DNA from 4 places in the Desulfosoma profundi genome. Region 2 is predicted to be linked to each of the others. Evidence: riboswitches for the same ligand, from Rfam matches in the RefSeq annotation. Region 2 holds a riboswitch; each other region holds the start of a gene.
What was found. Region 2 has a riboswitch for cobalamin ahead of cbpB (peptide-modifying radical SAM enzyme CbpB). Riboswitches for the same ligand answer to the same signal wherever they lie in the genome.
Positions count from the first base shown of each region.

Region 1: it holds a riboswitch for cobalamin, as region 2 does, so the genes downstream of both, ACZ5K9_RS05310 (precorrin-8X methylmutase) here and cbpB (peptide-modifying radical SAM enzyme CbpB) in region 2, are expected to answer to the same signal.
Region 3: it holds a riboswitch for cobalamin, as region 2 does, so the genes downstream of both, ACZ5K9_RS02330 (hypothetical protein) here and cbpB (peptide-modifying radical SAM enzyme CbpB) in region 2, are expected to answer to the same signal.
Region 4: it holds a riboswitch for cobalamin, as region 2 does, so the genes downstream of both, cobT (nicotinate-nucleotide--dimethylbenzimidazole phosphoribosyltransferase) here and cbpB (peptide-modifying radical SAM enzyme CbpB) in region 2, are expected to answer to the same signal.

Region 1 is NZ_AP042420.1:1,206,179-1,213,845, forward strand. Features, by position in the region: gene ACZ5K9_RS05300 (N-acyl homoserine lactonase family protein) at 1-487, shown strand, start outside; gene ACZ5K9_RS05305 (FAD-dependent oxidoreductase) at 955-2,697, shown strand; cobalamin riboswitch at 3,037-3,224, shown strand; gene ACZ5K9_RS05310 (precorrin-8X methylmutase) at 3,368-4,057, shown strand; gene ACZ5K9_RS05315 (SAM-dependent methyltransferase) at 4,122-4,649, shown strand; gene ACZ5K9_RS05320 (hypothetical protein) at 4,646-4,852, shown strand; gene ACZ5K9_RS05325 (FecCD family ABC transporter permease) at 4,857-5,990, shown strand; gene ACZ5K9_RS05330 (ABC transporter ATP-binding protein) at 5,987-6,793, shown strand; gene ACZ5K9_RS05335 (ABC transporter substrate-binding protein) at 7,387-7,667, shown strand, end outside.
Region 2 is NZ_AP042420.1:182,289-189,955, forward strand. Features, by position in the region: gene ACZ5K9_RS00720 (helix-turn-helix domain-containing protein) at 1-590, opposite strand, end outside; gene ACZ5K9_RS00725 (DUF4870 domain-containing protein) at 782-1,213, shown strand; gene ACZ5K9_RS00730 (hypothetical protein) at 1,234-1,719, shown strand; gene gspG (type II secretion system major pseudopilin GspG) at 2,129-2,581, shown strand; gene cbpB (peptide-modifying radical SAM enzyme CbpB) at 2,649-4,040, opposite strand; cobalamin riboswitch at 4,281-4,512, opposite strand; gene ACZ5K9_RS00745 (alpha/beta hydrolase family protein) at 4,540-5,379, opposite strand; gene ACZ5K9_RS00750 (Hsp20/alpha crystallin family protein) at 5,525-5,968, opposite strand; gene ACZ5K9_RS00755 (hypothetical protein) at 6,366-6,620, opposite strand; gene ACZ5K9_RS00760 (hydrogenase iron-sulfur subunit) at 6,779-7,189, opposite strand; gene ACZ5K9_RS00765 (FAD-dependent oxidoreductase) at 7,186-7,667, opposite strand, start outside.
Region 3 is NZ_AP042420.1:528,115-535,781, reverse strand. Features, by position in the region: gene ACZ5K9_RS02345 (molybdopterin-containing oxidoreductase family protein) at 1-1,284, opposite strand, end outside; gene ACZ5K9_RS02340 (DUF8180 domain-containing protein) at 1,312-1,539, opposite strand; gene ACZ5K9_RS02335 (DUF4198 domain-containing protein) at 1,688-2,497, opposite strand; cobalamin riboswitch at 3,188-3,372, shown strand; gene ACZ5K9_RS02330 (hypothetical protein) at 3,580-3,828, shown strand; gene ACZ5K9_RS02325 (sirohydrochlorin cobaltochelatase) at 3,886-4,803, shown strand; gene ACZ5K9_RS02320 (4Fe-4S binding protein) at 4,764-5,549, opposite strand; gene ACZ5K9_RS02315 (hypothetical protein) at 5,689-6,183, shown strand; gene ACZ5K9_RS02310 (tetratricopeptide repeat protein) at 6,144-6,698, opposite strand; gene ACZ5K9_RS02305 (lysylphosphatidylglycerol synthase transmembrane domain-containing protein) at 6,682-7,667, opposite strand, start outside.
Region 4 is NZ_AP042420.1:2,656,915-2,664,581, forward strand. Features, by position in the region: gene dsrA (dissimilatory-type sulfite reductase subunit alpha) at 1-174, shown strand, start outside; gene dsrB (dissimilatory-type sulfite reductase subunit beta) at 186-1,286, shown strand; gene ACZ5K9_RS11500 (cobyrinate a,c-diamide synthase) at 1,344-2,801, shown strand; gene ACZ5K9_RS11505 (TusE/DsrC/DsvC family sulfur relay protein) at 2,843-3,160, shown strand; gene ACZ5K9_RS11510 (ferredoxin) at 3,416-3,601, shown strand; gene ACZ5K9_RS11515 (cytochrome c3 family protein) at 3,987-4,439, opposite strand; gene ACZ5K9_RS11520 (DUF3303 domain-containing protein) at 4,627-4,902, shown strand; cobalamin riboswitch at 4,938-5,104, shown strand; gene cobT (nicotinate-nucleotide--dimethylbenzimidazole phosphoribosyltransferase) at 5,221-6,285, shown strand; gene ACZ5K9_RS11530 (penicillin-binding protein activator) at 6,322-7,667, opposite strand, start outside.

The DNA.
Region 1 (7,667 bases), 1.0 Mb from region 2:
TTTGGCCGGCGTCGGTCTGAAACCGGAAGATGTGGATGTGATCATCCACACGCATTTGCACAACGATCACTGCGAAAACGACGCAAAGTGCCCCAACGCCGTGGTGGTGGTCCAGGAAGCCGAGTATGATTTTTACCGAAACCCCCACCCGTTGGACCATCGGTATATCCCCGGCCTTTTGGATGGGCTCAAGATCGAGACGGTTCGAGGAGATGTGCGGTTTCGCGACGGTATTGAGTTGGTCTGGACACCCGGGCATACCCCAGGCGGCCAGTCCGTGGTGGTGAACACCGCTGCAGGGCGTGCCGTGATCACGGGTTTTTGCTGTAACGACAAGAACTTTCCACCAACCGGGCCTGCCGTGACGCCCGGCGTGCATACCGATGCGCTGGCCGCCTACGACAGCATCCAAAGGGTTCGGGCGATGGCCGACATTCTCATCCCCGTGCACGACCTGGCCGTAGGACGGCGACCGACAATCCCCTGAGAACGCATCGGTCCGAGACCACCCCGGCGCTCTTGTCGTTGTCAAGCTCGGAATGCTATACGACCACGGTCAAAAGAAAAAAACCCCCGCCCGCCATGGACCCGGGGGAAAGAGGTCCGGGCGGGGCGGTTGCGGGACATGGATCGGCATCGATGACGGACCCTAGGACAAGGTCTCCAGGCCATGGCTTCAGAGAGAGTGTCTGAAATCCCTCCGCCTCCCGAGCGAAACCCGGAGGGCGCCCACGGGACGGTTCGAAAACGCCGACGCCCCGATCGCTACATCTGTACCACCTGTGGGCATGAACAGCCCTTTTGCTGGACGTGCCCATGCGGGTTCATGATCTGCAACGATTGTATGGAAGAAAATTTTTGGGGAATGACCTGTAACGGCATCACGTGGACGTGTCCAGACTGTGGGGCCGTTCGCGGTTTTGGCAATCAGTGACGAAAAGGAGACGGGGATTTATGGCGACACGACGCGTGGTCATCGTCGGGGCGGTGGCTCTGGGACCCAAAACGGCCTGCCGCATCAAGCGACTCCGCCCAGATTTCGACGTGGTGATGGTGGATCAGGACCAATACATTTCCTATGGCGGGTGCGGGATCCCCTATTACATTTCCGGCGACGTGAGCGATCTGTCCGCGCTGATGAGCACCAGTTTCCACATGTTGCGCACTCCTGAATTCTTTGAAAAAGCCAAGGGGGTGCGGGTCATGACGCGAACCCGGGCGGTGGCCATTGACCGGGAACGGAAAACGCTGCGGGTGAATCGTCTGGAATCCAACACCGAGGAGGAACTGCCATACGATGACCTCGTATTGGCCACAGGGAGCCTTCCCCACAGGCTGCCCATTCCCGGAGCCGATCATCCTCGGGTCATGCGGGTGTCCAATCTCCACGATGCGGCGGCCATCAAAGAGATGCTGAGCAAAGGGGCCATCGGCCGTGCGGTGATCATCGGAGCGGGGGCCATTGGGTGCGAAATGGCCGAGGCTTTGACGGACATGTGGGGCGTCGAGACCGCCATGGTGGAAATCGCCCCGCATGTCCTTCCCGGTGTGCTCGATCCCGTGCTCGCCCGCATGGTGTCTCAACATCTGGAAGAACGCGGGGTGTCCGTCTACACGGGGGAGACGGTCCGGGAGGTGGCGGCCGACGGGAACGGGGACACCCTCACGGTCCGGACGACTCAAAGGGAATTGGAAGCGGACATCGTCATCACGGCTGTCGGCGTCCGACCCAACAGCGCGTTGGCCCGGCAAGCCGGCTTGCTCGTCTCCAGCCGAGGCGCCATCGTGGTCAATCAGCGCCTCCAGACCTCCGATCCATGCATTTACGCCGGGGGTGACTGCATCGAAGTCATGCACCTGGTGACGGGCAAGCCTTTTCACTTCCCCCAAGGGTCCCTGGCCAACCGCCAAGGGCGCATCATCGGGACGAACATCGCCGGCGGTTGTGCGCGGTTCGAAGGCTCTGTCGGCTCTTTTGCCGTCAAGATTTTTGATCTGGCGGTGGCGACGGCGGGCATTTCCCGAAAGACCGCCACAGAGGAGGGCTACGATGCGATCCAGGCTTTGGTCATTCAAGCCGACCGGGCGCACTTCTATCCGACCCAAGATCTCATGACCTTGGCCCTCGTGGTGGACCGTAAGACTCGGAGGATTCTCGGCATCCAGGGGGTCAGCCGAAACGGCGACGCGCTCGTCGGCCGCATCAACGCCGTGGCGGCTCTTTTGGCCCGTCGCGGAACGGTCGAGGATTTGTCCAACCTCGAAGTCGCCTACACGCCTCCCTTCGCCGCAGCTATGGACATTGTGAACGCCTTGGGAAACACCGCGGAAAACATCCTGGACGGCTACAACGTGACGGCGGACCCCGACGATTTCGAAACCTGCTTTCTTCAGGACGGCGGCCCGGACGTGGTCTGCCTCGATGTGCGCGGCCCCCGAAACGCCGCACCTTTTGTTCAAGCCTTCGGAGACCGTTGGCTGAACATCCCTCAGGAAACCTTGACCGAGAGGCTCGATGCCGTCCCCAGAAACAAGCGGCTCTTCGTCGTATGCAATTCCGGGGTGCGCTCCTACGAAGCGTTGCTCCAGTTGCGCGCGGCCGGGATCATGAACGCGGTGAACGTTCAAGGGGGGGTCGCGGCCATCAAGAAGACAGGGATGATTCGTTTGGAAGACCGTGAACATCAGGACGGCTGAGCCTGTCTCGGCGAACCCCTGTCCCACAGCAGGCCCCCGGTCTCGGGAAAACCTTTCCGCACCCCCGGAAAAACGGGGGATGACTGCGTCACGGGTGAGGACGCCGCGTCCAGGGCGCCCGACGAAGACATCTCCGGCCGGCCGGATGCGGCGTCCGATCTTCCCCGGGGGCATGTGGATGGCCCGAGACGAGGGGCGTCGGCGAGGGCTCATCGTTTGAAAGCGGCCCACGGAAAACGGTTCAGCGCGCCGTGGCTGGGGCTGAGGACATGGGAGTGCCGTTCCACTATTGACGGTCCCACAGCTTTGCTCTACAAGAGCGGCAAGGCATTGTTCTCTGACAAGACGGAGGGGTCAGGTACCCGAATGCGGGTTCAAAAGGGAAGACGGTGGAATTCCGTCGCGGTCCCGCCGCTGTGAACGGGGACGAAGGCCGAGAATCCCACTGTCCCATGACCATGGGATGGGAAGGGCGGCCATGAGGATGATCCGTGAGCCAGAAGACCTGCCTGACGCCATGAGGGAAGAGATGCCGATGGCAAAGGCCTCTCCCCGCGGATGGACTTCGTGGAATGGGTCCTGACGCGAACATGGGGATGAAGGAAACAGGGTGCAATCCTTGGAACGAGAAAGTTCCAAGGATTTTTTTGTTGCTCAGGAGCGGCGGCGTATGAAGGGGGCACACGAAGAACCGAACGATGGGCCGGCTGCGCTCGTTTCGGCGGGAAAGGCTATCGAAGAGGAAAGTTTTCGCATCATCGATGCGGAAATGGGGCCGCACAGTTTTCCTGGGGATCAGTGGTCCATCGTCCGCCGGGTGATCCATACAACGGGGGACTTTGAATTCGCGAAGCTTATCCGCATTCATGAACGGGCGGTCGAGGAGGGATGCGCCGCGGTGCGGCGGGGGGTTCCCATCTTTGTGGACACGCGGATGATTCTCGTGGGGCTCTCCGCAACGCGACTCGGCTGGTTCGGCAACGCCGTCCAGGTCCCGGCATCGGACCCCGACTCCCAAGGCGCGGCGGAAAAGGACGGCCTTACCCGTTCCGCCGCCGCTTTTCGCCGCATTGGACCACAACTCCATGGAGCCGTCGTGGCCATCGGAAACGCCCCGACGGCCCTGTTGGAAACCCTCCGCCTCATTGCGCAGGAGGACATCCGCCCGGCGTTGGTCGTCGGCGTCCCCGTGGGCTTTGTGCAGGCGGATACGGCGAAGCAGGCCTTGTGGCAATGCCGGGAGGTGCCGTCCATCACCGTGCTCGGCCGCAAAGGGGGAAGCCCTGTGGCCGTGGCCATCCTCCATGCTCTCTTGGAATTGGCCCGTGGTTCAGGCCGTCATGAAAATGAGCGATCGTGAACGGTCAGTCTTCCGGCAGGCCGGCCATTTCCGGCGTCAGCTTTAACGAGAAAGGAAGATCCCCATGCTGGGAACTCTTTACGGCATCGGTGTGGGTCCCGGAGACCCGGACTTGCTCACCCTCAAGGCAGTGAAAGTCCTCGGCCGTGTCGGACATGTGTTTGCCGCGTCGTCGTCATCCAACGATTACAGCCTGGCCCTGGAGATCGTCCGGGAGCATCTTCCCGAAGGCGTCCCCGTGGATTTCTTGGATTTTCCCATGACCTTCAACAAGAACCGCCTGGAAGAGGCCTGGCGGACCAATTGCGACACGGTGGCGGCACGGCTCATTGCGGGCGTGAACGTGGCTTTCCTGACCTTGGGCGATCCGATGACGTTCAGCACATTCATTTATCTTTTGCGAAAGATTCGTCATCGTCTGCTCTCGGTCCCCGTGGAGATCGTCCCGGGGATCACATCCTACCAGGCGGCGGCGGCCTGCGCCGGGGTCGCTTTGGCGGAGGCCGAAGAAACCCTGACGGTCATCTCCGGGGCCAAGGGGGGGAACGGCTCCCCGAGGTCCTTCCATTCTCCGACAACGTGGTCCTCATGAAAACCTATAAGCAGTTCCCTCAAATCCTCCAGCAGATCCGGAATCTGGGATTGGAAGATTCCGTGTGCTTTGTGAGCCGATGCGGCTTGGAGGGCCAGGTGGTGGTCAGGGACTTCCACGCGTTACAGAACCTTTCCCCCCACTACTTGTCCCTTCTCATCGTCAAGAAACCCGGCCGGTCGACGGCAGCCCATGGGGAATAGTCCGGTGGCCCCCGCACAAGCGCACCCCACGGCGGATCTTTCCATGCCCCGCGATCCGGGCCTCGCCGCTTCTGTTCCGCCCCTGTCCCAGAGGCAGCGGCGGAGGCGGCGTTTCTTCTGGGCCGCGGTGTTCTGTGTTCTTCCGACCATTTCCGTCTTCTGCGTCAGCGTGGGACCCTTTCCCATAGACGCCGGTGCCCTGTGGCGCGCCGTCAGCCCTTTGCTTTCTTCGTCTTCCCCCAACCCCGGAACTGCAGATGCCGCCACGGCCCAATACATCCTCGTCCACCTCCGGTTGGCCCGAGTGGTCCTGGCCATGGTCGTGGGGGCCGCCTTGGCGCTTTCCGGCACCGTCTATCAGGGCATTCTGCTCAATCCCCTGGCCGACCCTTTCACCTTGGGCGTCTCCACCGGGGCGGCTTTCGGGGCGTCGGTGACCATCCTCTTCGGGTGGGCGTCCTGGAAGCTGGCGGGCATGAGTCTGCTGCCGGTGGCGGCCTTCGGGGGTGCCGTCGGGGCCCTGAGCGTGGTGATGCTCCTGGGCCGACTTCAGGGCAAGATCCATCCCACCACCTTGGTTCTCGGCGGGATCATTGTCTCCACATTCCTGTCGGCCTGCATCAGCCTGCTCAAGAGCCTTCACGAAGAATCCCTCTCGACCATCGTGTTTTGGATCATGGGCAGCCTGGCAGGGCGGAGCTGGCGTCATGTGCTCGCCGTGACCCCGTATCTGCTCGTCGGCTCCTGGATCATTTTTGTGTACGCCCGGGAATTGGACCTTTTGGCCCTTGGAGACGCCGTGGCTTTTCAAAGCGGGGTGGCCACGGAAACCGTGCGTCGACGTCTTCTGGCGGCGGCTTCCCTGGTGGCGGCCGCCGCTGTGGCCGTCAGCGGTGTCGTGGGATTCGTCGGGTTGGTGGTGCCCCATGTGGCCCGCCTGTGTCTCGGGCCCGCCCATAGGCACCTCCTGCCCGCCTCCATGATCCTCGGCGCCCTGCTCACGCTGATCTCGGACACCCTCGCCCGAACGATACTTTCCGGCGGGCGGGAAATCCCCCTTGGGGTCGTGACGGCCATCCTCGGGGCACCCTTTTTCGCCTACCTTCTGGTGCACAAAAAAAAGGCTGTCGCTCTGTGATCCAGATCGAACACGTCCATTGCGGCTATCCGGATCGAAAGGTTCTTCACGATATTGACGTGACGATTGGGTCGGGGGAATTTGTCGGCATCTTGGGGCCCAATGGATCCGGGAAAACCACTCTGATCCTGGCCCTGAGCGGCGTCCTGCCCGTGTCGTCGGGGCGCATCCGCGTGGACGGCCGCCCTTTGGAAACCCTGCCCCATCGGGAAAGAGCCCGGCGCCTGGCTGTCGTCCCTCAAGATGTCCACGTGCCCTATGCTTTCTCGTGCCGGGATGTGGTGGCCATGGGAAGATACCCGCACCAGAAGCGCGGCGGCGAAGAAACCCCTGAAGATGCCGCGGCGATCCGTCGGGCCATGGAGTGGACGGATACCGTGCACTTGGCCGAGCGGCCGATCACCATGGTCAGCGGCGGGGAGCGCCAGAGGGTCTTTGTCGCCAAAGCCCTCGCTCAGGACACGCCCATCCTCCTCCTGGACGAAGCCGTCTCGGCCCTGGATGTCCACCGCAAGCTCCATATTTTTCATGTGTTCAAAACGTTGCATGAAAAAGAAGGGCGGACGATCGTCGCCGTGCTCCACGACATCAATACGGCCGCCGTCTATTGCCGACGCCTTGTCTTTATCAAACACGGACGCCTTGTCGCGGACGGACCCACCGGCGACGTTCTCGATCCCAAGATTCTGGAAGCCGTCTATGACACCTCGGCCGTCGTTTATGACGTGCCTGGCCACCATGGGGTGCGCCAGGTTTATTTTCCCGCAAAGGAACCTCTGGAAACCGCCCGAGCGATACGATGATCCTGGGGCCGCTCCACCTGGACCGGAGCCTCTCCGTCGGTTATCGGTGAGCACGAAGGTCACAGCCCCAGGGTACCGACAAAAGTCGCGGGAATCCGGGCAATCCCGGCCACCGGGACACGGTGTGCCGTGCATGGTCTTGAAGGGGTGCCACCCCTCAGTCAAGGGCAATGGAGGGGCAGGCCCCTGGGCTTGCCCGGAATGGGTCCGGTCCCTTGGATCACGGCCGCGCCCAGAGCGGCGGGCCCCCATAAGGACAAGACGCACGCGGAGGTGGTTTGGTACGATGGTCAACCTGATCCCGGGGAACGAGACCGCATGGGCTGACCTTCAGACACCCGGATCCACGGACCCGCTGGTTGAAAATGGGACACAAACTTCACTGGCACAACGGATGCCGCTGCCCGGTCACACCGTCCCCCGGAGTCCCCCCTCCCATGGAAGACGCTGAAGTCCACGGTGATCTCTGCGGCAATGCAGCTTTCCCGATCGACTCGATCTCTCCGACTCAGGGGGTTCACAAGTTCCAGGCGGGTCGGCAAAGGATGTCGGACCATCCGGCATCCGCGCTTTCCAGACGGAGGTGTTCGGCCATGATCCAACGAAAACATGCCCTATGGGTCATTGGGCTCGCGATTTTCATCCTTTCTGGAAAATCGTCAGCATCCGATAAGACCATCATCCAAGTCATCGACGACATGGGCCAAACCGTCCGGCTTGAGGCACCGGCCCGACGAGTGGTGCCGCTTTACGGGGCGTTCGCGGAAATGCTCTACGCCATCGGCGCCGGGCCGGTCGTCGCCGCGCGCACGCATGCCGACATCTACCCGCCGGAAATCCAGCAGTTGCCTGCCGTCGGGACCCACATGCGCCC
Region 2 (7,667 bases):
ATTTGATTGATCTGGGCCCGAAGCCGCGCGGAGTGAGCCTTTTTTTCCATTATCCAGTAGGCGACGGTGTTGAGTTCGTACAGGCGCGGGCAGGAGTGGCTGTAAAACCTGGCCATGTCCTCTTCCCCACCCCACAGCTCTTGCATTCCCGTCAGGCTCTCGAAAACAAATCCCACCACGCCATGGAATTCTCCATGAAGCCGGTAAAGCGTGTCCGTGAAATGACCGACATCTCCAGGCTCATCCAACCGGCAGATGCGGCACGGCCACCGGCCAAATTCATGCTCGTAAAAGTCGAGAAATGGCGGAGAGCCTCGTCCTTTCCCAAAAGTGAAGCAGTCCAAGAGGAGAAACTGAGGATTCCGGGCGACCTGGCCCAACCGCTCCAGGAGATTCCTGGGAGAGCGGTCAAAACTTGCGTAGATCACCGGACGACCTTCCTCGAGGCATTTTTCCATGAAACGCAGACAGAAAAATGGGGCCAGACTGCCGGCGTCGTCATACCAGATGACATTATCCCCAATGACAATGCCGTCGAGCACGCGATCCAAATCCGGCACACCGGAAAAGATTTTTTGCCTCTCCAGCATCAAACTGATGCCTCCCCTGCAAAGAGATGACAACGTTGACGTTAGTCGAGCTGTGAAGCGGCGTCAATGCATCGGATAATACCACATCTTTGTTCTTGGGGGAGTCGGGCCCCGCCGGAAGCTTTTGCCCTCAAAGATCGGCTGTGTTAGAGTTCCGCTGCAGGACCAACTCGTGTCGAAGAGGAGCACACATGCCCACCGTGGACAACAGCGACAAAGACGATCTCTCGACGTGGGCCTCTTTGTGTCATTTCAGTGCATTGCTCGGCGCCGTCTGGTGGATTCCCACAAGCACACTGTGGCTTCCTGTCGGACATGTCCTGTGCCCCTTAGGGGTATGGCTCGTCAAACGAAAGAAATCTCCGAAGATCGATTGGGCGGGCAGAGAATCTTTGAATTTTCAAATCAGCATGACCGCCTACGGCGCACTGGGGGCCCTGCTTCTTCCGGGAGTGGGTGCCACTCTGTGGCTGTGGACCCTGGCCCTGACGGATATTTACTGGATTGCACGAGCCGGTGTCGCCGCCAGCGAGGGACGCTTTTTTTCCTATCCACTGGTATTCCTGAGGATCTTTCGGGAAACCGAAGCCATTCGTGCCATGCGTGAAAAAGAGCCTCTCTGAGGCTTATTGGAGGAGTGCCCATGACCCCCTCCCCTGAACGGCTGGTGCCGGTGCTGCGCGAGGGTGTGGAGGTGATCAAGATGGTGCTTTTTAAGTACCTGAAGGAACACATCTCCACAAGCCGCCCTCTTCTCCAGGCCACAGAAGCCCTTCGCCTGACGGGTGCCGCCGTCAATGAGCTCTTCGGACATGCCCCCTCGGAGGAACCACACCTGTCGTTCGCTCTGCGTCACGCCGCGCACATCCAAGAAATCCTTCGGGAGATCCCGAAGGATCTTGCTCCGTTAAGGGCGCCGCTCACCGACGCCCTGCGCATGCAATACCTGTGCGATCGGTTGGAGGGAAAGGATTCGCCGGAGGTTCTTAAGCAGGCCGAAAAACTGGGAATCCTCATGGTGGAACGCGAGGTGCCGCTGCCTGCGTCTTTCATGAGCCTCGTCCGTAGCTGGGGCGTGGCCAGTGGGCTCATTAGCGCCCCTATCCCCCAAGGGTCGCAAAATCCTTAAGAGGTCTAGGACTTCAGGTCCAGATCGTCAGGACTTCCGGCTGAGCTTATCCAAAAGCGCACCCGCACCCTCTGTGGCTTTTGAGGCATGTTCTCGTGGCAACCGGCCGCCCTGGCGGATCTAGGGAGACCTCCAGGGTGATGGCGGACAAACGGTCCTTTCGGACGAATCGGGCCCTCGCGCCCTGGCTGGATCTCAGGGACGGCCTCTTGGTGTTTCCCAAGTCATGTCTCGAGAGGGCTGGGTGGGCCAATCGGTTCGGACCGGTTGTCGCCGATGCCGCACAGACCCGGGAGTTGACAGATAAGCCGGAAGACTTTACGCTCCAACGGCGGCTGGGGCATCCCCGGCGGTACCAAAGGGTTTGGGGAGGAGTCCGGGCTTTTCATCACCACAGACGAGGCTGACAATGCGCATGAAGAGGGAAAAACATAAGCAGACAGAACGGATCTGGAAGAAAAACGGTCGTGGATTCACGCTGATCGAGCTTTTGATCGTCATGGTCATTCTGGGTTTGTTGGCCGCTTTGGTGGCTCCCAAAATGTTTCAAAAGGTGGGCACATCCAAAATCAAAGCCGCCAAGGCCCAGATCGCCCTGCTCGGCACAGCTTTGGATGCCTATCGCTTGGATGTGGGCCGGTACCCGACCACGGAGCAAGGTCTCCGGGCACTGCGTGTGAACCCGGGTTTTGACACGTGGGATGGGCCGTATCTTCCCAAAGACGTCCCTAAGGACCCCTGGGGTCGGGACTATGTTTACCGCGCTCCTGGGCAACACGGAGACTACGATCTCTATTCCTTGGGTGCCGACGGTCAAGAAGGCGGAGAAGGAGAAAACGCCGACGTGGCCAGTTGGCAATAGAAGGACGGCCGGGGCCCCGCACGTGCGGGGCCCCGGCTTCATTGAAAGTCCGCGGCACCTTGCACGATCAAGCGCACCGATACGTCTCTTCGGTTTCCTTATCCCACCCGTCCCATAGATACGCCGCTTCCCGCCCATGGGCGATGACCCGGAAAGCGTAGCGCACCTGCTCTTCATAAAAACGGCAATAGGGACTGGGGGCATCGAGTCGACCTTCGACCGCCTGGACCTCTGCAGGACAGGGCGCCCCGCAGAAGTGCCGAATGGCGCACCGCCGACACGGTTCGATCTTTTCCACAATCCTGGAAGTCACCGCCTGGAAAGGACGGCTCTCCAAAAGAGTTTCCACATCGTCCCGGAAAAGATTCCCTCCCCGATACTCGGGAAACCCGATGAACTCACTGCACGGAAACACATCCCCGTGGGCCGACACCGCCAAGAAGCAGCGTCCTCCACCACACGGAGAAATGTCGCACATCAGCCGACGTCCGGTGGGGCCGACAACTCCCGCCAAGACATTAGCAAAGTTGGCCACGACGAGCTTCCGTCCGGTTCTCTCAAACAGTTCGTAGCTCCGGTCCAACGCCGAACAAAACGATTCAGCCAAGACCTCGTCGTTTGGTTTGAGCTCCATGCCCCCGCTGCGGGTGCATCGAACCGGATTGAACATGACAACACCCACGCCGGCGTCATGGTAAAAATCCACAAGTTCCGGAAGCAGCGCCACGTTTTCCCGGGTCACCGTGGTGATCACGTTGAAAGCCGGGTACGACGCCAACTGCTCCATTACCCTCACCACTTGGGAAAAAGCACCCTGTCCATGCCAGTTCTTCCGCACGGCATCCGCGGTGGCCGCCACATGGGCATCCAGGGAAATGCCGATGCCCACACCCCGGGATGTGAGGAAGTCCATGGCCTCATTGTCCAAGAGCGTGGCATTGGTCTGGACGCCGAAAAGAAAGCGGTCGCCGTAGCGATCGATAGCCGTGAACACGGCGTGCCGAGCCAGCATGGGTTCCGAACCATGGAAGATGAGCTGAGGTTTGACCCCCGGTTCTCCGTTCCGCTCGAAATACGCGAGAAGGCGTTCGAGGGCGAGGCACAGCTCCTCTTCCGTCATCGTCCGGCCGTTTCGACGCATGTCTTCCGGTAAGTAACAGTAGGTGCAATTGAAGTTGCAGCGCTCCGTCGGGTTGAAATAGACAGCGGAAGGTTTCAAGCCAAAACGGAGGCGCTGCATCTCCTCCTGGAACACCTCCCTTTGTGCCAAAAAGGATTCCAGCACGCGCCCGGAAAGAGCTTCCGCCAGCGTGTGGACTTCCACAATGGCCCAAAAGGCGCTATCGGGCTCCACAACGGCCACATGGTCCGGCATTCCGATATCGAGGATGGAAAAGCTCGGGCCGTCGCCGGTGTTGGCATAAGGGATACGGCCCGACGGTTGAACTTGGCGTTCCATTTACTTATCCTGTTTTTCTTTCTTGGTGGGGGTCAGCAGAATGTAATGGGACAGCCCCGTCTGGTCTCCCAATTTCCGACATCGCCGACGATAAGAAATGATCCGATCCACTTTTGGCATTGTGTTTTCCTCCTGTTTTTTCAAATGGTCATCGTGCGCAAGGACCGCGGACCAAAGAGAAAGCCCGGAGCCAATCCGCATCACGCCGATTCGCTCCGGGCTTCCTTTGCCATCGGTTACCCGGCATCTTGTTTTCCAGCAGGTCTTCTGGCTCTCGGATCCTCTGAAGGGTTGCGGCCTTCCCCTCGGGGTGGTCCCCGAAAGTGACCGGTCCGATCCCTCGGACCTCTGCGACCCTTCATCCCCGATTACAGCGGCGGGACCGCCACGGATTTGCACCGTGTTCCGGGATGCTGGAAAACCTCTTGCTACCATGACTTATTTTTCACGGACCGAAGCGACTGTCAAGATGTAAGTGATGGGCCTGAACCTGTAGGTCTTAAAGCTCTGGGACTTCTGCCCCAAAGAACAACCTGTGGAGGAACTCCAGCGTTTGCTGCTGATACGCGGTCCTCCCCTGCTCGGAACTCCCTCCGCAAAGCACACGACAGACAACGTCCGTCGGGGATTCCGGATCGCAATGCGTCGCCCAGGGGAAGAAAAAAGATTCCACTTGGAAAGGGATGGCGTCCTCAAGAGCTTTGCCCGACCCATAGGCGTTGCACGGGCCGGGACGGGAGCGGATGCTGACAACGGGAAGCGGCGTCAGCTTTGCCGCCGCCTCGAGCGTCTCAAGATCGGGAACGGCATCCAAAAGCACGAGGGCGTCGATGTCCGCGCCGTCTCCTTGAACTCTGACCGCCGCCTCAACACTTATGGCAGCCCCTGCACTGTGTCCACCAAGAGCTATGCGCTCCGGATCGCCTACGCCATACAACGGATCGCCGGGATCCGACGCCCTTTGCCGAAGCCAGCGGACATGATCTATGAGATTGTCGATTTGGTGGGCTTTTTCAAGAGTCGCTTCATCCACAGGGACGACATTCGGTGTGTAGGTAATGATCCCTGCACACGCATAGGATGCCGCATTGGCCATGTGACGTCCGTAATCTCTCGAAAAACCGTGGGATAAAATAAATATGGGAAAGGGAGCTCCCGGCCGCCTATCCGATCCCTTGGGGAGAAACATGGCCCCTTCAATGCGATCCCCCGCCGCTGTCACTCGAACAAAGTGAGATACCACGGCGCACGATATGTCCGCAGCCGCCGCAGAAGACAAAGCCTGACCGCACACCCCCATCCATACAGCCAACGCCGGCCAGAGCTTATTTTTCATCATCAAACCTCGCTTCGGTCAACAGGGGTTCTCTGCACGGCATAAGCCGCAGCCTGATCCCGCTGAGCCCGATCGAGAGAACGAAAAAGCGGGGGAAAATTCCCCCGCTTTCTTCCACCAAGACCGAAGGGCTTCGTTCGGCCGGAGTTTAATGTTTCACCTCGATCCTCTTGGGCCGGGAAGCTTCCGCCTTGGGAATCTCGATCCGCAAGACCCCGTCTTTGTAAACCGCTTCGATCCCCTCAGACTTCACTTCCGCAGGCAGAGAGAAAGAACGAGCGAAGCACCCATATCGACGTTCCACCCGATGGTAGGACTCGCCTTTTTCTTCTTTCTCCTGCCGTTTCTCACCCTTGACGGTCAGTACATTATCCGTGATGCTGATGTCCAGATCCTTCACATCCACTCCCGGAAGATCGGCTTTGACCACAATTTTGTCTTCCGTTTCGGAGATGTCAAAGGCCGGCACCAGAACCTTTTCGTCGCCCCACACGGCAGGAAGGGCTTCCTCAAAAAACCTGTCCATCCAATCGAAGGCCCTCGGCCATGCAAGGAGCGACTCCCTTCGAGTGCGAGGAACCAATCCCAGCATGTCCACTACCTCCTTTAATGAGAGTTTCTACTGACCTTGACTTCCAATTTCCGATAAAAAAATAATTTCTTCCCCATTCGTGTCAAGTCCCCTTGGGCCTGGCGGGGTATGGCTTTCGCAAGGTTCTGTCCGTGCGCGCTCGGTTGGGGGCACATTGAAGGACTACCGGACAGCAGCTGCCGGAGGAGCTCTATGGCCATCCTCGTTCGGTTCCGCGAACCTGCTCTGGAGTCATGAGTCTGTGCGCAGGAATTTCAGGCGGACGAGAAACCCGCTTTCTCAGGGGCCGGGCTGCGGAAGGCTCGCAGCCGCTTGACTCTCCGGCACTCCCTGAAATTCCGAGCCAAGAAGTCTGCCGGCACCACCCAACGGGATCTTTGGACAACGCGGAGGCAGGTCAAAAGATGTCTTTGTCTCCTGTTTCTTCAAGGAGCTTCTTGAACCGCGCAGAGTTTCTCACCTTTCGGGCGGCAGCCCCTTCCGCGTCTTCCACGGTGAGATGAATTTCACCGCATTCAGGGCATGTGACGTTGATCTGATCCCCGATAATGCGCTCCCGGATTTCATCCACGGTCATGTGTCCGAGAAGTCCGCATCGCGTATCCACTCGCCGCGCCCGGACCCGATAAGGGAAAGTTTTTTCGTCCGGCATGCCATAATCCCTGAAAAAGTTCTTGGTGCCCCCGTGTTCCCGCCCGACTGAAATGGACGGACTCACGGCTTCATGAACACGGCCCCGAGTCCGCATAAGACCGCCGCTTCACAGAACCGAGAGACAGTGTCGGCGGCATTGAGTGTGGAAGGGCGGATTTATGGACCCAGAGCCAGGGTCTCCACCGTCTTTGCCATTTCTCGACAGGCCTCCACGAATTTTTCCGCCTCAGACGAAGCGCACCATACCATCCGAAATCGTTCCGACTCCAACCCCATAACTTCCATCATTTCAACAATCACCGCCCGTCGTGCTTCCGCCCTCAGATTCCCATCCTTGTAGTGGCATTCCCCCGGCCGACACCCCATCACCAGCACCCCGGCCGCTCCAAGATGGAAAGCTTCCATGACCAAATTGGGATGGACCATCCCGGAACACATCACCCGAACGATCCGCACGGTTTCTGGATAGTCCATGCGCCGTATTCCGGCCAAGTCCGCTGCACTGTAAGCACACCAATGGCAGGCAAACACAATGATTCTTCCACTGCGGTCACGAGACCCCATCATGCCGCTCCACTTTCTTGCGGACGCAGAAGGGCATGAATCTGTCTGGAAAGCTGCGCGACGCTGAATCCGGCAACGCGGATGCCGTCTTTTGGGCATGTCGCCTGACATATCCCGCAGCCTTTGCAAAGAGCCGTGTTCACCACGGGAAGCTGGATTGTTTTATTTTCCTCCGAGGATTTTTGGGAACGACCGTCCCACTGGATCGCTTGATAGGGGCACACGTCCACACATAAGGCACACCCGTCACAATTTTCCGAGACCACGTGCGCTTTCACGGCATCCAAAGCTTTGCGTCGGGTGGAGAGAACTGCCGCCGCCCGGGCGGTCACGGCCTGTGCCTGCGTCATCACTTCATCCAAAGATTTAGGCCCATGAGCCAACCCGGCCATGAAAATCCCCTCGGTCAAGAATTCCACCGGCCGCAGCTTGGCGTGGGCCTCCTGAAAGAACCCGTCCGCGTTCAATGGCAGTTTGTAAA
Region 3 (7,667 bases), 350 kb from region 2:
GGCCAAAGCGGCCGTCGGGGTCATGACCTGTTCGGCCACAGCCAAGAAATCCAAAGATTCTAGGGCTTTTCTAACACTCGGCGCCTCAGAATAGCTCAGCATCGGGTTTGTTCCCTGCACATACAGACAGCGGATCGGGTAGGGGGATTGCTGCAGGATTGAGCGCACCACCATCCAGCTGGGAACGGAAATCAATCGTGGAATGATTTTGTGATGATGATTGAGAAGTTTCTTCGGCCGGTCGGGAAAGTCGTCCAGTGCGATCATGTCCTTGAGGGCCATGAGCCGAGGCATGTCGGCTCGGACGTTGCCCCCCGGGACTTCAAGGTTTCCGGTCACGGCCATGAGGTGCACCAAGGCTCGGCAGGTATCCGCACTGTTGGGCGTATGTTCCAGGGCGTTACCCCACTGGAGGCACGCGGGGCGGCTCTGGGCGTAGAGCCGAGCCGCCGCCGTGATTTTCTCCTCGTCCACCCAGCATCCTTGCGCCACACGGTGCGGCGGGTAGGCCCGTGCGGCTTGCCGAAGGTCATCAAAGCCGACCGTCCACTGTTCCACAAATTCGCGATCGTAGAGCCCTTCTTCCAAAATGACGTGCATAAAGCCCATGGCGAGAAGATCGTCGGTGCCGGGGCGGATTTGCAGCCAGATGTCCGCCTTTTCGGCAAGGGACGTGCGCAAAGGGTCCACAACGACGAGCTTCGCTCCCTGTTTCAAGCATTCATGCAGGTGCCCCCCTAAGACCCCTTCCTCGTTGGTGGCGAGAGGATTGCTTCCCCAAAGGAGGACACACCGGGACGGGCCATGAAAATCGGCCACCGGGAAAAAACCACAGGTGACCAAAGCCATCTGTTCCCGGGGCATGTGGCACACATGCTGACTGCCGGCCACGTTGGGACACCGGAGTAAGTTGGCCAGACGTAGGAGCAGAAAAAACTCCGGGCCCTTAGGGGCTCCTTGAGCGAAGGCGAGGCTTTCCGGACCGGACAGGCGCAAGGCATGAGTGAAACTCTGAGCCAGCAAATCCAGTGCTTCGTCCCAACTCACGGGCTCCCACCGGCCGGAGCCTCGGGGGCCGTTGCGCCGCAGCGGTCGGGTGATTCTCAGCGGGCTTTCCAGTCGATCCTTGGCCGCCAATCCTTTTCGGCAGTGCCACCCGTGGCTGAAAGGATCCTCGGGATCGGGGGTCACCTCATCGACGCGGCCGTTTGTAACGCGAACTCGCAAGCCACAGCCACCATGATCGAAACGAGCACAATGCGTCCGGAACCATTCCTGCGCCATGGGAATCCTCCTCGGTAGTGTCCGGGGTCACGAGGGAAGGTGTTGCCTTGCGTGCTCCAGCAGGTCATTCAATTCCGCGGATCGTTGTGCGACGGTTTCCAACGCTTCGGCCACTTCCAGGAAGCCTTCAGATCGGGCCCTCTGCGCCCACTGGCGATACGACACCTCGTGGTCCTTATTGTGATGGATCCAGTGGTCAAGGATCTTAGCCAGCTTGTCCTTCGTGGAGAGGACCGGAGCGGGAGGCTCCTCCATAGGAGCTTCCCCTCGAGGAGGCGAGTGTGGTCCATGATCATGACCGTGATGATGGCCGTGGCCGTGATGCGGATGGTCATCATGACGGGCGTGATGGTTCGGGGGATCGTGGTGGTGTCGGCCCATGTTATTCTCCCATGTGTGGGGATCACTTCATGTCGGTGGTGTGCACCCAGATAACGCCACCGATTTCCACAGGCTTCGGCGTTCCATTTTTCTTCAGCTTCCAAGAGGCTTCACTGAGGGCCGCAAAGCCCCACCAGCCGGCCCGAGGCATGGCATAGGTGAAGACGCCGTTTCCATCGGCTTTGACCACCTGAGTCACGTACGGATCGGAAGGGGCGGCCACCTTGGATGGATTATCGGGCGATTCATTGAGGTATTCTACTTCCACTTCGGCATACGGGACGGGTTTCCCCTTAAGAAGCACGCGCCCGGTAAAAACATTCCCCGTCCACAATCCGTACGGCCTCGTCAGCGGCACGATTTCCGTTTCCAGCCCGACAGGCGTGTCCCAGCCTTCTTCCAACCCCAATGCCTGGACGCAGACTTTCGTGTAATGCACAATAAACTTGTCTTCCGCCGGCTCCCAATACGGGGCCGGCTCGAGGAAGAAGACGTAGTCGCCGGGTTTTTGGATCTTGTAACTGGCTTCCCAGTAGGTCAACTCGCGATCCTGATCGGCAGATCGTCCTTTACGGGGCTGCAGGGATGGCGTAAGGTCCGTTTTCCGGCCCTTGTGAACAAAACCGAACCGTTTGGGCTTTTCCATCTCCATGTATTGGCCTTCCATGGGGTGCAGGAATTTAGCCTGAACGGTCAGGGTCTTCGGATCTTCCGACGTGACGATGTCGTCGGAGGGGAGGATGAGGCCGAAATGGGCCACGGCGGGGTGGGCGCAAAGGAGCGCGCAAAGGATGCTGGTGACGAAGACCTGAATGAAAACCTGGTGTCTCATGGCAACCTCCTCTAATCTGTCAATTCTCGTACGATAACGTTCAGGGGATTTTTCATGAGGTCTTCGTGACCGAGGATTGGGCTGAGGGGCCGTGAGCCCTTCGGATTTGGGCCTTCGATCGGAAAGCTTCGACTTTCCCTTGCCCGGCTAATGTGAAGGAAAACACGAGCTGTGTCAAGGCGAGATGGGAATTTCATGAACCAGAACCGCTCCAGGAAAGAACCTCCCTGGGATGACGGCTCCGTAGCCGATTACCGGGACGATTGTTGAGCAGGATTTCTCGACGTAAGTTTACGTCTGCGCTTTTTACGTCCAGGACAACGGTTTCGAATTCGTCTCACCACCGAACAAAAACCGAAAATGGAACGCGTCATCGCCCACCACGGCGGTATTGTGATGGAAGTTGAGGATCGAGCGGATGGGGTGGAGATGGTCGTGGGCAAAGCCGTTGAGGAGCCATGAGCGGGATGGCCGCTGCCGTGCGGAGGGTACGGGACCGTTTTGGGGAACGTCGGTGCCTAGAAAAAGAGAATGCGGCGTGTGCGGCGGCCCCCGAAGCTTTCGGGGAAAGATCCCTGTCCATAGGGCGCGGCGCCCTGCACGACACCATCTCTCAGACGAAAGGCTTAAGAGGGAGAAAAAGTTTTCTCTTGACAAGATCTGGTCTTCCGCGCTAGCGGAAGAGTGAAATTTTACTTTGAGCGGTCAGGTGCTTGCTGCTTAAAAGGGAATCCCGTGTAAATCGGGAGCGGTCCCGCCGCTGTGAACGGGGACGGTGCCTGAGAAGAAGCCACTGGTGACCCAAAGTCGCTGGGAAGGTACAGGCCACCGGAGGATCCGTAAGCCAGAAGACCTGCCTGACCGTTGGGAAACGCGGCACGGTGAATGCCGAGACGTTTCCACCGCGAGGACGAAGTGAAACTGGGTGCAATCCTTGGAGCCGGCGGCTCCAAGGATTTTTTTTTGGGAAAAGGGCGGCCCACTCTTTTCCCGGCACCACCCTCCTCATCGTTCCTTTCACCCTTTAACCGCCCGGGAGCACCGAGCCGTGTTCCCGGGTGCCCCTAAACCGGAGGATCATCATGAAAAGAGGTCTGATTGTCTATGTGACCGGCGGTGGAGAATTGCAGGAAGACAGTTGGGGCGCTTATGCCTGCATGGATCGCTTCGGCGCTCATGCTGTGGGTGTCGCCCGAAGCGAATTCGAGGTCGCCGAAAACTGGTGGAGGATGCTCACCCGGGGCATGCAGGAAATCCTTTGTGTGCGAGCGCGGGTGGACAGCGAGCAAGGCATGACCCTTCTCGGACCCCCCCTACGCATTTGTGGCTGAAACGGGAGATGTTCTGCGAGCTCGGCTTTGTCTTCCAATCACAGGGAGGAATCGTTTATGGTGCGGCGTTTCGAGAATAAGCGATACGTTCTTCTCGGTCTCTTGGGGGTCGTCATTCTCTTTTTCGGAACCTTGGGGGGAAAACAGGCGATGGCAAAGCATGCACCGACGCGTGGGCCCAAACCGGCCATTCTTGTGGTAGCGTTCGGAACTAGTGTGCCCGAAGCCCAAAAGGCCTACGACATTGTCGATCAACGCATTGGAGAGGCTTTTCCTCACATGGAAAGGCGCTGGGCGTACACGTCTTCCATCATCCGCACAAAACTCCGCGCTCAAGGGAAAACCATCGACTCCCCGGAAACCGCCTTGGCCAAGCTCATGGAAGACAATTACACCCATGTGGCGGTCCTGTCCTTGCACGTCATTCCCGGGGCCGAATTCCATGATTTATACACGAACGGTCGCCTTTTCGCGCAGATGGTGGGAGGCTTCCAAAAAGTGACATTCGCTCGCCCGTTGCTCTCTTCCGCTGAAGATATGACGGAAGTGGTCCAGGCCATGGCGGAAAGTGTTCCCCGAGAGCGTCGGCCCGAAGACGCGGTGATTTTTATGGGGCACGGGAGTGAGCATCACCCGGCCGATGCCATCTACACCGCCATGGATGCCTACTTCCAGAAGCATGACAGACAGATGTTCCTGGCCACTGTGGATGGATTCCCCCGGTTTGAGGACGTGCTCGCCGTGCTTGAGAGTAAACGGGTCAAGAAAGCCTACTTGATGCCCTTCATGGTGGTTGCCGGGGATCATGCTCGAAACGATATGGCGGGCGAAGATCCGGACAGTTGGAAGTCACAACTCAAGGCCAAGGGGATGACGGCGGTCCCCGTGTTTCGCGGCATGGGGGAGATCCCGGCCGTGGTGGACATCTGGATCCGTCACTTGCGCTCGGCAGTAGAGGCCCTAGGAATCCCGTAACTGCAAGGGACATCGGCCACGCATTTGCCGCACACATCCACAAGAGGCAGATCGGTGAAGTGGCGGTCGGTGGCCAACAGTTGAGCGTAGCACTGATGGCGATCGAAACCCTCCATTGTGAGGGCGCCATAGGTGCACCGGTGGATACACGCCATGCAGGCATGGCCGCGTTTGGCCAGACAGTGTTCCTCTCCAGGGCGAGGCGTCGGTTCCATGGGTTTTGAGGTGACCAGGCTTCCGAGACGCCCGCAAGAACCCTGCGCCGTGATGAGCTGATGATGGAGGCCGAATGTGCCGAGGCCGGCGATATAGCCGAGATGCTTGTGAGACCACCGGCTCACGAGGCGTTTCTCGTCGAAATTGTGCGTCGCCGGTGTGACGGCGCATTCATGGCCTTGCTCGGCCAGATGCTTTTGAACGGCCGAGCAGATTTCCGAAATAAGAGTGTTTGTGGCGACGTAGGCTTCGGCCCAAGATCGAGAGGCATACGGAAATTCGCGCCGGTTTTCCCTTGCGAGGTCTTCGCGGAAAGGGAGAAAAAACACGATGACCGAGGCGGCGGAAGGCAGCAGATCGTGAGGCAGGGCGTGATCCGGTGCGACCACTTCCCGTAATTTCCCAAAGAGGGGATCATGGACGTGCGCTATCCCCACACAGGCCGGAAGGCGCCAATACGCAAGACCGCCGTGATGGTCCACCCGATGTCGGATCTGGCTTTCGATGATGTGCTGCAGCGTGTGAATCATGGAATGACCTCGCAGGAGGATGTGAACTCGAAGACGGATCTTTTCTCTGATTGCGGCCGACGGGTCAAGCCTTTAGAATGCGCCGCGTGGTGAGACTGGAAATCCAAGGGTTTTTTCTTCACGCGACGCGGGGTATTCCATGACGAGCGCCCCAAGAGAATCCGGACCGGAGTTCCCCAGTGCAGAGCGCAGAGCGCGCCGATGGGACATCCTGGTCACCACCGTCTTGGCGGTTCTTTTGCTCATTCCCGTTCCATTCGTCCAATTCCGGACCTGGCCGGAAGGGCGCCTCATTTTGGAGCGGCCCGTGCTGCCGTGGAGCTCATTCCGCTTGTGTTACCGCCCTCTCGACGGGGCACGGTCTGTGGAAGAGCTTTACCGTTTCAAAGGATTGGGCCGGCTGGTGCCCCAAGAGGCGGGAGTGGTGTTCCCACTCGCCGTGGAATCTCTCGGCCCGCCTCTCCTCCAATGGCAAAAACAGCCTGAGATCGGTCTGCAAGAATTATATGACCGTGGCGGCTTGCTCCAGATCCGAAAACGATGGCAGCCTGTGTTGGCTTACCCTCTCCGAATGCTTAAAGACGCGTGGCAGGGTCATCCTTTCGGATCCCACGGCGGCGGCGCCAAGCGATAAATCACGCGGATTCGATCCGGATTGATCCCTTCGTCCAGCAAGAGCACAATCCGGCGAAGGCTGCGACGCAACCTATAGAGCGACGTGTAGGAAGCCATCAAATCGAAAGGCGCGCCGCGCATCTCCGGGTAGGCCGTTTCGAAGGCTTCCAAGGCTTGCTCCAATCTGAGCAGGCCCTGACGGTAATCGTTTTCCAGCATCGAGACAGAAACCAGATTGCTCAACAGGCCGAAACGGACGGCGAGGTCATCGGCGCAGACCTCGAGACCTTCTTGGAGGAGTTCCCGGGCTTTGTCCGTCGCATGATGATGCAGGTACAAATAGCCCAGATCCCGGCACAGGCGGCCGTGCAAGTCATGGAATTCCCTTGCTCTCGCAAGATCCAGGGCCAGCTGGTAATAACGGATGGCCTTGATGAAATGGCGATGACCGCAGGCCTGATCGCCCCGATGGATCCAGAGCATCACCTGATCTCGATCCGGGCCCGTGTCATTAGGGTCATGAGGTGGTTTCACCTGAAGACTCCTGTGTGCCCGCCGGTGCCTCAAGCCGGAGATGCGGAAACATCACTCGGCTCAGAGTGAAACTGACGGCCAAAGGCAACCAGTAGTAGGCCAATCGGTACAAAAGGACCGCCAGCAGGGCTTGGTTATAGTCCTTGCCAAGGAGATAGAAAGCGCCGGCCATGGACCCTTCCATCAGTCCCAGGGAAACCGGCGTAATGGAAAACAGTCCGGCAAAAATGCCCGCCGAAAAGCCAACGGCAAGCTCCCGCAAAGAAATGGGGCAGTGGACGGCTTGGAAAGAGTATCTCAGACACAGGAACATAAACATCCAATCCAAGGCGGCGTAGAGAATCGGGCGGCTCAGCCGCGACCTGTTCTGGATCATTAGCGTCATGCTCTCGTCAAAATTCTGATAGAAGGCTTCTGCCTTCTTGGGCACAATCCACGACGGCTTTCTAAAAAGTTTTGCCACTCGATGGGCGCCCCGTACCCCCACATCCCAAGCCCTGCGCCGAAAGGAGGGGCTGATCAGGATTTGCAGCGTCATCCAGGTAAAGACCAGGGCAGTGCTCAAAACGAGCACCGCGGCTCCCAATTGTCTGGCATGGATCTGCGCATGGCCGTACAGGTAAAAAAATCCGAGATAGATCAGCAGGACGGCCACGGTGTTGGTCAGAAACCCATGGACCATAGAAATGCTCAATGTCCGGCTGGGAGGAATGCGCTGTCGGCTCAGGAGATACACCTTGATGGCAAGCCCGCTGAGTCCTCCGATGGGCATCAGATAGTTCACGCAACAGGAGACGAGGGAAATGGAGAGCACCGTGCCCACGGGAAGATCGTATTCTAAAGTCTTGAGAAGTTCGAAGAGGACGGCGCCCATGAAGACGTAGCTCACAGCGCTGGCCCCTATGGCCGTCAAGGCCCACATGGGATGAATTTCCCCCATGCGCTGGGACAAAACGGGAAGATCCGCCC
Region 4 (7,667 bases), 1.3 Mb from region 2:
GAACTCATTCAGCGGCTCGGCCTGCGGGAATTCCTGAAAGCCGTGGAGCTGCAGCCTGACCCACGCATGATCAACACACCACGGTTCAATCCCTATATCTTCTACGATCCGGCGGACGTTCCCGGCGGCTGGGAACGCGATGCGAAGAGCTACCGCGAACGGCATCATGCATAGGAGGTGATACCATGCCATTTGACCCCACCGACATCATGAAAGATCGCATTACCGATATCGGTCCTCCCAAATACGACAAGTTCTTCCCGCCCTTCATTAAGGACAATTATGGGAAGTGGAAGTATCATGAAATCTTGGAACCTGGGGTTCTGGTGCACGTCTCGGAAACCGGGGCAGAGGTTTATACGGTGCGCGTCGGTGCAGCTCGTCTCCTGTCGGTCGACCTGATCCGGGAGATCTGCGATGTGGCCGATAAGCATTGTGGTGGCTACGTCAGGTGGACGACGCGCAACAACGTGGAATTCATGGTGGACGACAAGTCCAAGCTCAAACCCCTCATCGATGAGCTGAAGAGCCGCGGCAATTGGTTCCCCATCGGCGGCACGGGGGCCAGCGTGACGAACGTCGTCCACACCCAAGGTTGGATTCACTGCCACACGCCCGCCATCGATGCTTCCGGTATCGTCAAAGCGGTGATGGACGAACTGTTCGAGTATTTCGGCTCTCACAAGCTGCCGGCTCAAGTGCGGATTTCGCTGGCCTGCTGCCTCAATATGTGCGGCGCTGTGCATTGCTCAGACATCGCCATCCTCGGGGTGCACCGCAAACCGCCCATCATTGAGCATGAACGCGTGCAGAACGTCTGCGAGATCCCCTTAGTCATCGCCGCCTGTCCGACGGCCGCCATCAAACCGAAAAAGGTCGGCGACCACAAGAGCGTCGAGATCAACGAAAACCGCTGTATGTTCTGCGGCAACTGCTACACGATGTGCCCCGCGCTGCCTCTGGCCGATGGGGAAGGTGATGGGATCGCTTTGTGGGTGGGAGGCAAGGTGTCCAACTCCCGTGTGCCGCCCAAGTTCTCCAAACTCGCAGTCCCCTACATCCCCAATGAACCGCCGCGCTGGCCGACCACGGTCCAGGCTATCAAGAAAATTTTGGAAACCTATGCATCCGATGGACGCCGTTACGAGCGTATCGGAGAGTGGATCGAACGTATCGGGTGGGAACGGTTCTTCGAGAAGACGGGAATCGAGTTCCGCCACGAACATATCGACGACTACCGTCTCGCCATGACCACGTGGCGGACCACGACGCAGTTCAAGTTTTAGGAAACGACTGGGTGAGCCGACCCTGTCGGGGTCGGCTTCCCCATAGGTGAGTCGAAGATGCTGCACCGAACGCCCCGTCTAATGATCGCAGCGCTCCGAGGTGGAGCCGGAAAGACATTGGTGGCCACCGGCCTTGCGGCGGCTCTCCGTCGACGCAAGGGGCTGCGTGTCGCTCCCTTCAAGAAGGGTCCGGATTACATTGACGCGGGATGGTTGCGCTGTGCGGCGTCTTCGCCGTGCTACAATTTAGACACCTACCTGATGCCCCCGATCCCCTTGCTGAGGTCCTTCATCGACCGGTCGGAAAGGGCCGACGTGGCGCTCATTGAAGGCAACCGAGGGCTTTATGACGGTGTGGATGCTGAAGGGACGTGTTCTTCGGCGGAGCTGGCCAAGTTCCTGAAAGCACCGGTCATCTTGGTGCTGGACGCCACCAAGGTGACCCGTACGGCCGCCGCCATGGTCCTGGGATGCCAACGACTGGACCCCGAAGTGGTCGTGGCGGGTGTTGTGTTGAATCGCGTCGCCGGGGCACGCCATGAGCAGGTTCTGACACAATCGATCCAACGAGTGTGCGGGATTCCTGTCTTGGGGGTTCTTCCCAAAGATGTGGGGGTTCTTTTCCCCGAGCGGCATATGGGGCTTGTACCGGTCCACGAGCACACCTGTCTGCAAGGGACATTGGACGTGCTGGCCGATTGCATCTCCGGCCACGTGGATGTGGACGGGCTCCTCAGAATCGCGGAGAGGGCGGAACCCTTGGCTCGGCCGTCCTGTGGTGACGCTGCAGGCCGTCGTTGGAACGGGTTTTCAGACGCAGTGCGGATCGGTGTCATTCAGGATCGGGTTTTTCAGTTCTACTATCCGGAAAATTTAGAAGCCCTCCGAGAAGCCGGGGCTGATCTTGTGTTCCTCGACAGCACCACGACTCAGGTGTTGCCAGAACTGGATGCCCTTTATATCGGCGGGGGATTTCCCGAAACCCATCTTTCCCAGCTCGCGGCTAACGAGACCTTTCGGCAGTCCATTCGGGACGCGGTGGAAGAGGGCCTTCCCGTCTATGCGGAATGCGGGGGATTGATGTACCTCAGCCGAGGGATCCACACGGCGGAGGGTGTATTTCCCATGGTTGGCGTCCTGCCGTTTGCGGTGGCCATGGGCCCCAAACCGCAAGGGCACGGATATACCACGGTGGAAACGCTCCGAGGAACGCCGTTTTTCCCGGCAGGTGTGAACCTCAGAGGACACGAGTTTCACTATTCCCGCGTTGTCGATGTGCAAGGTCCCCTGGAGTGGGCTTTTCGCGTGAAAAAGGGTTTCGGGGTCTTGGAAGGCCGGGATGGGGTATGCTATAAGAATGTCTTGGCAACCTACATGCATATCCATGCCGTGGGCTGCGAGGAGTGGGCCACGGGTATGGTCGATGCGGCCCGACGGTACAAAGCCGGACGAAAATTGGAAATGATGAGCTCGGTTCTCTTCGACCCGCTTTCGGCTCGGCACAGTCCCGTATGACGTTGTCTACGGAAGATTAAAAATCAAAGGAGGATGTTCCTATGGCACAGATCGAATACAAAGGTAAGGTGTTCACCCTCGACGAAGATGGGTTCATCGACAGCTTTGACAACTGGTGCCCGGAATGGGTGGAGTATGTCAAAGAGTCGGAAGGGATCCAGGAGCTGACGGAGGAACACTGGAAAATCATCCATGTCCTCCAGGACTACTACAGGAAGCACGGGATCGCCCCCATGGTTCGGATTCTGACCAAGGTGACCGGCTACAAGCTGAAATACATCTACGAGTTATTCCCGAGCGGACCGGGCAAGGGTGCTTGTAAGATGGCCGGCCTGCCGAAGCCGACCGGCTGCGTGTAACTGGAACGACCCCTGAGGGGGGCGAGATCGTGCCCCTTCAGGGGGGTGCGATATGCGATGGCGACGGCAGGCTTTTTCGGTCCGGCGACATGAGAAAAGAATCACGAGCCAGCCGGACCGGAACTGGCGTGTATTCGCTTGACTTTGCTTGACCCTGCGAGTAAAGGCCTAGGCGGCATGAGACAAGCCGTAAGGACGAACAGCGTTCGGCCTGCCGGCGATTCCCAGAAGATCAGATGAGGAGGACGAAGAGAAATGTTTAAAGTGACAGTCGATAAGAACAAATGCACCGGCGACGGCGAATGTGTGGACGTGTGCCCGGTGGATGTCTACGAGCTCGTAGACGGCAAGGCCGAGCCTGTGAATGAAGACGAGTGCCTTGGCTGCGAGAGCTGCGTTGAGGTGTGCGAAAGCGATGCGATCACGGTGGAAGAGGTCTAAAAAACCAACTCCGCGGCAGAAAAGGCTGTAAGAAGAAGCCCGGGGGCCTCGCCCCCGGGCTTTTTTTATGATTTATACACGCGAGAGGATCGCTGGAGTCAATGCCCTGAGGGGACGGTCTCAGGGATGCCGTGGGGATTTTGATGAAAACGTTCCAACGTCTCGGCGGCGACAGCGCACAGGTGTAGCACGGGGACCATCAAAGGCGGCATGGCGAGGCGTCTCCGACAGCGACGTGTGCGACGGCCCAGCATAAAAAAGCTAGGGACGCGCCATGAGCGACGCGTCCCTAGCCGGGGTCGAACTCTGTGAGAGTCGATCAGGGATTGTTTTCGGTCCGTCTCGCTGAGGAAGAGTTGTCCACCGAAAGGCACCGGCGGCGCTCTCAGCTTTTTTCTCCCTCTTTCTTGGGATGGCACTGGACGCAGGTCGTCGGAGCGTTCGACTGTGGGTTTTGCGCTTTCAGCTTCTTGTGGCACTCTTGGCAGTTGGCATGCATGGCCAGCTTCAAATTCAGTTTTTGCTGTTCGGGGGGCAGCTTCTTCTCGCCCTCAATGGTCGGTTCGTTGTGGCATTCTTCGCACTTCTGAACGGGATCCCCCTGTTTCCAAACGTTTTTGCCGCCCTCGTACTTGTGGTGGCAATCCGCACACGCGATCTTATAGTCCTCGGCGTGCTTCTTGTGGGTGAACTGGACATTGGCCTTCGTATGCTGCGGCCACAGCTTGGAGTTCATAGTGATAACGTCCGGAGCATCGGCGGCCACGGCCACGAGGGACCCGACCAAAAGACCGACGGCCACAAAGACTAGCGGCACTAAGCTACGCTTTCCTTTCACTGTGTCACCTCCTCTCGTTGTCAGCGATTGAGTTTGTGATTCCCTTCACGGCCGCGATTATAGTGAGCTGGTTTCTCGGCCGTCAAGGCTTTTAAGATCGAAATCGACACTTGACAGTGCGTCAACTCCTTGAGCTATACTCCACAAAACAACGAGGGGCGGCAGGGCACGGGCAAGGAGGTGCGTTATGCTCTTTATGGCTATTTTCAGTTATGCGCCGGAAGATCGTGACCGCGTGATCCAGCGCACGGAACAGATCCCCGAAGTTCCAGGAACAAGCCTGAAAGGGGAATGGTTCGACGTGACAGGCCACCGGGTTTTCCGACTTTTTGAAGCCGAAGATGAAGCGCATTTGGCGGCCGCTGTGTTTCAGTGGACGGATTTGGGTGTTGCGGAGGTCGTTCCGGTGATGGAGACGAAAAAGGCGCTCAAGCTGCTGCGCCGTACCTCGAAAAAGCCATAAGCCGAGAGCCCCGTAACTTGGAGGGTCAGGTCCGAGATGGTGCCCCGGGGACGGCGGGGAGAATAGGGAAGGCGGTGCGATACCGCCACGCGAGGCCGGCGCTGTGAGCGGGGATGAAATCCCGGAGTCAACCACTGCTCCGCCGAGGGGAGCGGGAAGGTCGGGAGAGTAAAGGGAGCCGCGAGTCAGAAGACCTGCCATCCGGACGAAGCGCAGACCGAACGTTTGCTTCTGCCTGGAAGTGAGCCTTCGAGGTCTTGGGACCTCGAAGGCTTTTTTTGTGAACCAAAACCCCTAAGACTCAGGAGGCGATTGCTCATGGAGGATGAACTCCAACGCATCATGAAAAGCATTGGCCCGGTGGATTCGCATTGGGAAATGAAATCGTGGGAGCGGTTGCGATCTCAAATTCGTCCGCGCGGGTCCCTCGGGCGCTTAGAAGAAATGGCGGCTCGGCTGGGTGCCATCACGAGAAGCTTAGCACCGGACGTTTCCAAGAAAATCATTTTCACCATGGCCGGGGATCACGGCGTGGCCGAGGAAGGGGTCAGCGCCTATCCTCAGGAAGTGACGGCTCAGATGGTTTACAGCTTTGTGCGAGGATGGGCCTCCATAAATGTTCTTGCGGATCATGTGGGGGCTGACGTCCGGGTGGTGGATTTCGGCGTGGCCTCGGATCTTCCTGAAGACTGGGGTGTCATTCGCCGGAAGATCGCGAAAGGCACACGCAATATGACACGCGGTCCGGCGATGGAGCGGGAGGAAGCTGTCCGCGGGATTGTGGAAGGAGCTCGCCTTGTCACGGCCGCCGTCCAGGAGGAAGGCTACCGTCTCATCGGCACAGGAGACATGGGTATCGCCAACACGACGCCGTCCACGGCCATTGTGGCGGCCTTCAGCGGAAAGTCTGTGGCCGAACTCACCGGCCGAGGGACGGGTATCGACGACGCCGCGTGGGCTCGAAAGGTGCGAGCTGTGGAAAAGGCTTTGAACGTCAATCAACCCGATCCACGGGATCCCGTGGACGTGTTGGCCAAGGTCGGGGGATATGAGATCGCCGGGCTTGCCGGAGCGGTCCTCGGGGCCTCAGTGGCCCGCGTTCCTGTGGTGTGTGACGGTTTCATAGCGACCGCCGGGGCCCTCATCGCCTGTCGGCTTGTTCCCCAAGCCCGGGATTACCTGTTTGTGTCCCATCGAAGCCAGGAAATCGGCCACTCCACCATGATTGACCTTCTGGGCCTTGCGCCCCTCTTGGATCTGTCCATGCGGTTGGGCGAGGGGACCGGAGCGGCTTTGGCCATGAGTCTGGTGGAAGCTTCAGCAAGGGTCCTACGGGATATCAAGACGTTCGCGGAGGCTGGTGTCACGGATACCGGTCATTAACGTTTTTTCGATGGATCCGGATCTCCAGCCAGGTGCCTAATGGTCCACGCGCACCAAAGATCCCCCGGTGATTTGCAGAATGGGATAGGTCCGCTCCATGTGTCCGTCGGGAGCAAACCGCATGGGGCCCAAGGGGCCGTTAGGTAGCTCGAGCTGGAGGAGCCATTGTCTGAGCCGCATGCGATCCGGGCGGCCTTCCTTGAGGACCTGTTCCCGGGCCTGCAAGACGAGCAGAGTGGCGCTGTAGGCCTGGGCGGCTAAGAAGTCGGGATCTTCCGCGTAGGTCTCGCGGTAATCCTTCACGAATGCTTCCTGGACCGGATCCGGCGTTCCTGAAGCATCTCTTTGGAAGGCCGACGGAAACAGGGCTCCCTCCAAATAGACACCGCCCGCGGACACCAAGGATTTTTCCTCCCAAAGGTTTGTGCCCAGAAGCGTCACGCCGACAACGCCGTAATAAGGCAGTTGTGGAGCGATCAAAGCAATGGTTTGGGCGGCGTCCGGGATAAAGACGGCGTCGAGGGTGGCTTCCGCTCCGCCGCCGTAGTCTTTGGGAGCGTACTGAGCTAGTGCTTGGAGAGGGCCTTTAAAATCCGTCGTTCCCGGCGGGTAGGATGATTCCACCAGCACCTTGCCACCGAGTTCCGGAACCTTTTGGACAAAGAGGTCTTTCAAGGCCCGCCCGTACGGTTCCTCGGGATAAAGCACGCCGAAGTTTTGGAATCCGCGGACATGACGACAGTAAGCCAGCAAAGCCCCGATCATGTCCTGGTGGTCCACAAAGGCGTGAAGAAGGAAAGGGGCAGGCGAGCTGACTCGGCGCTTCTCTGTGAAACTGATTACAGGGATTCCGTACTCATTGGCCAAGGGCATGATGGCTTCGGCGCTTTTGTGGCTCAGCGGTCCGAGAACAGCGAAGACCTTTTCTTCCTTGACCAACTGGTTCAATGCATTGACTGCCACATCGGGGTTGGCTTGCGTGTCCGCGAGAATCAACCGGGCCGGCGACCCGCGGAACATTTTTTCCCAATGTTTGAGGGCGAGAGCCAACCCCTTGACCACCCGCCGGCCATGGGCGCTGTGCGGGCCGCTCAAAGGCACCATACATCCGATGCGATGAGGATCCGCCGGGGGAAGCGGCCCCATGACACCGCGAAGCTCTTCCTCAATACTTCGGGTTACAGGGTGTTGCGGGTACTGGGACATCAGCCGCATCAAGGCGTCTCGACGACCTGTGGGTGGCGCCAATTGGGTGCGGCGATAGAGCAAAAAGGGAACCAAGCGTTCGGCGCCATAGGCGTTGAGTGCTCGATCGATCGTGGGAGCGTCTAAGGTCAAGACGAGAGCAGAAGCCTCCTGGTCCAGAAGTTTCAGATCTTCTC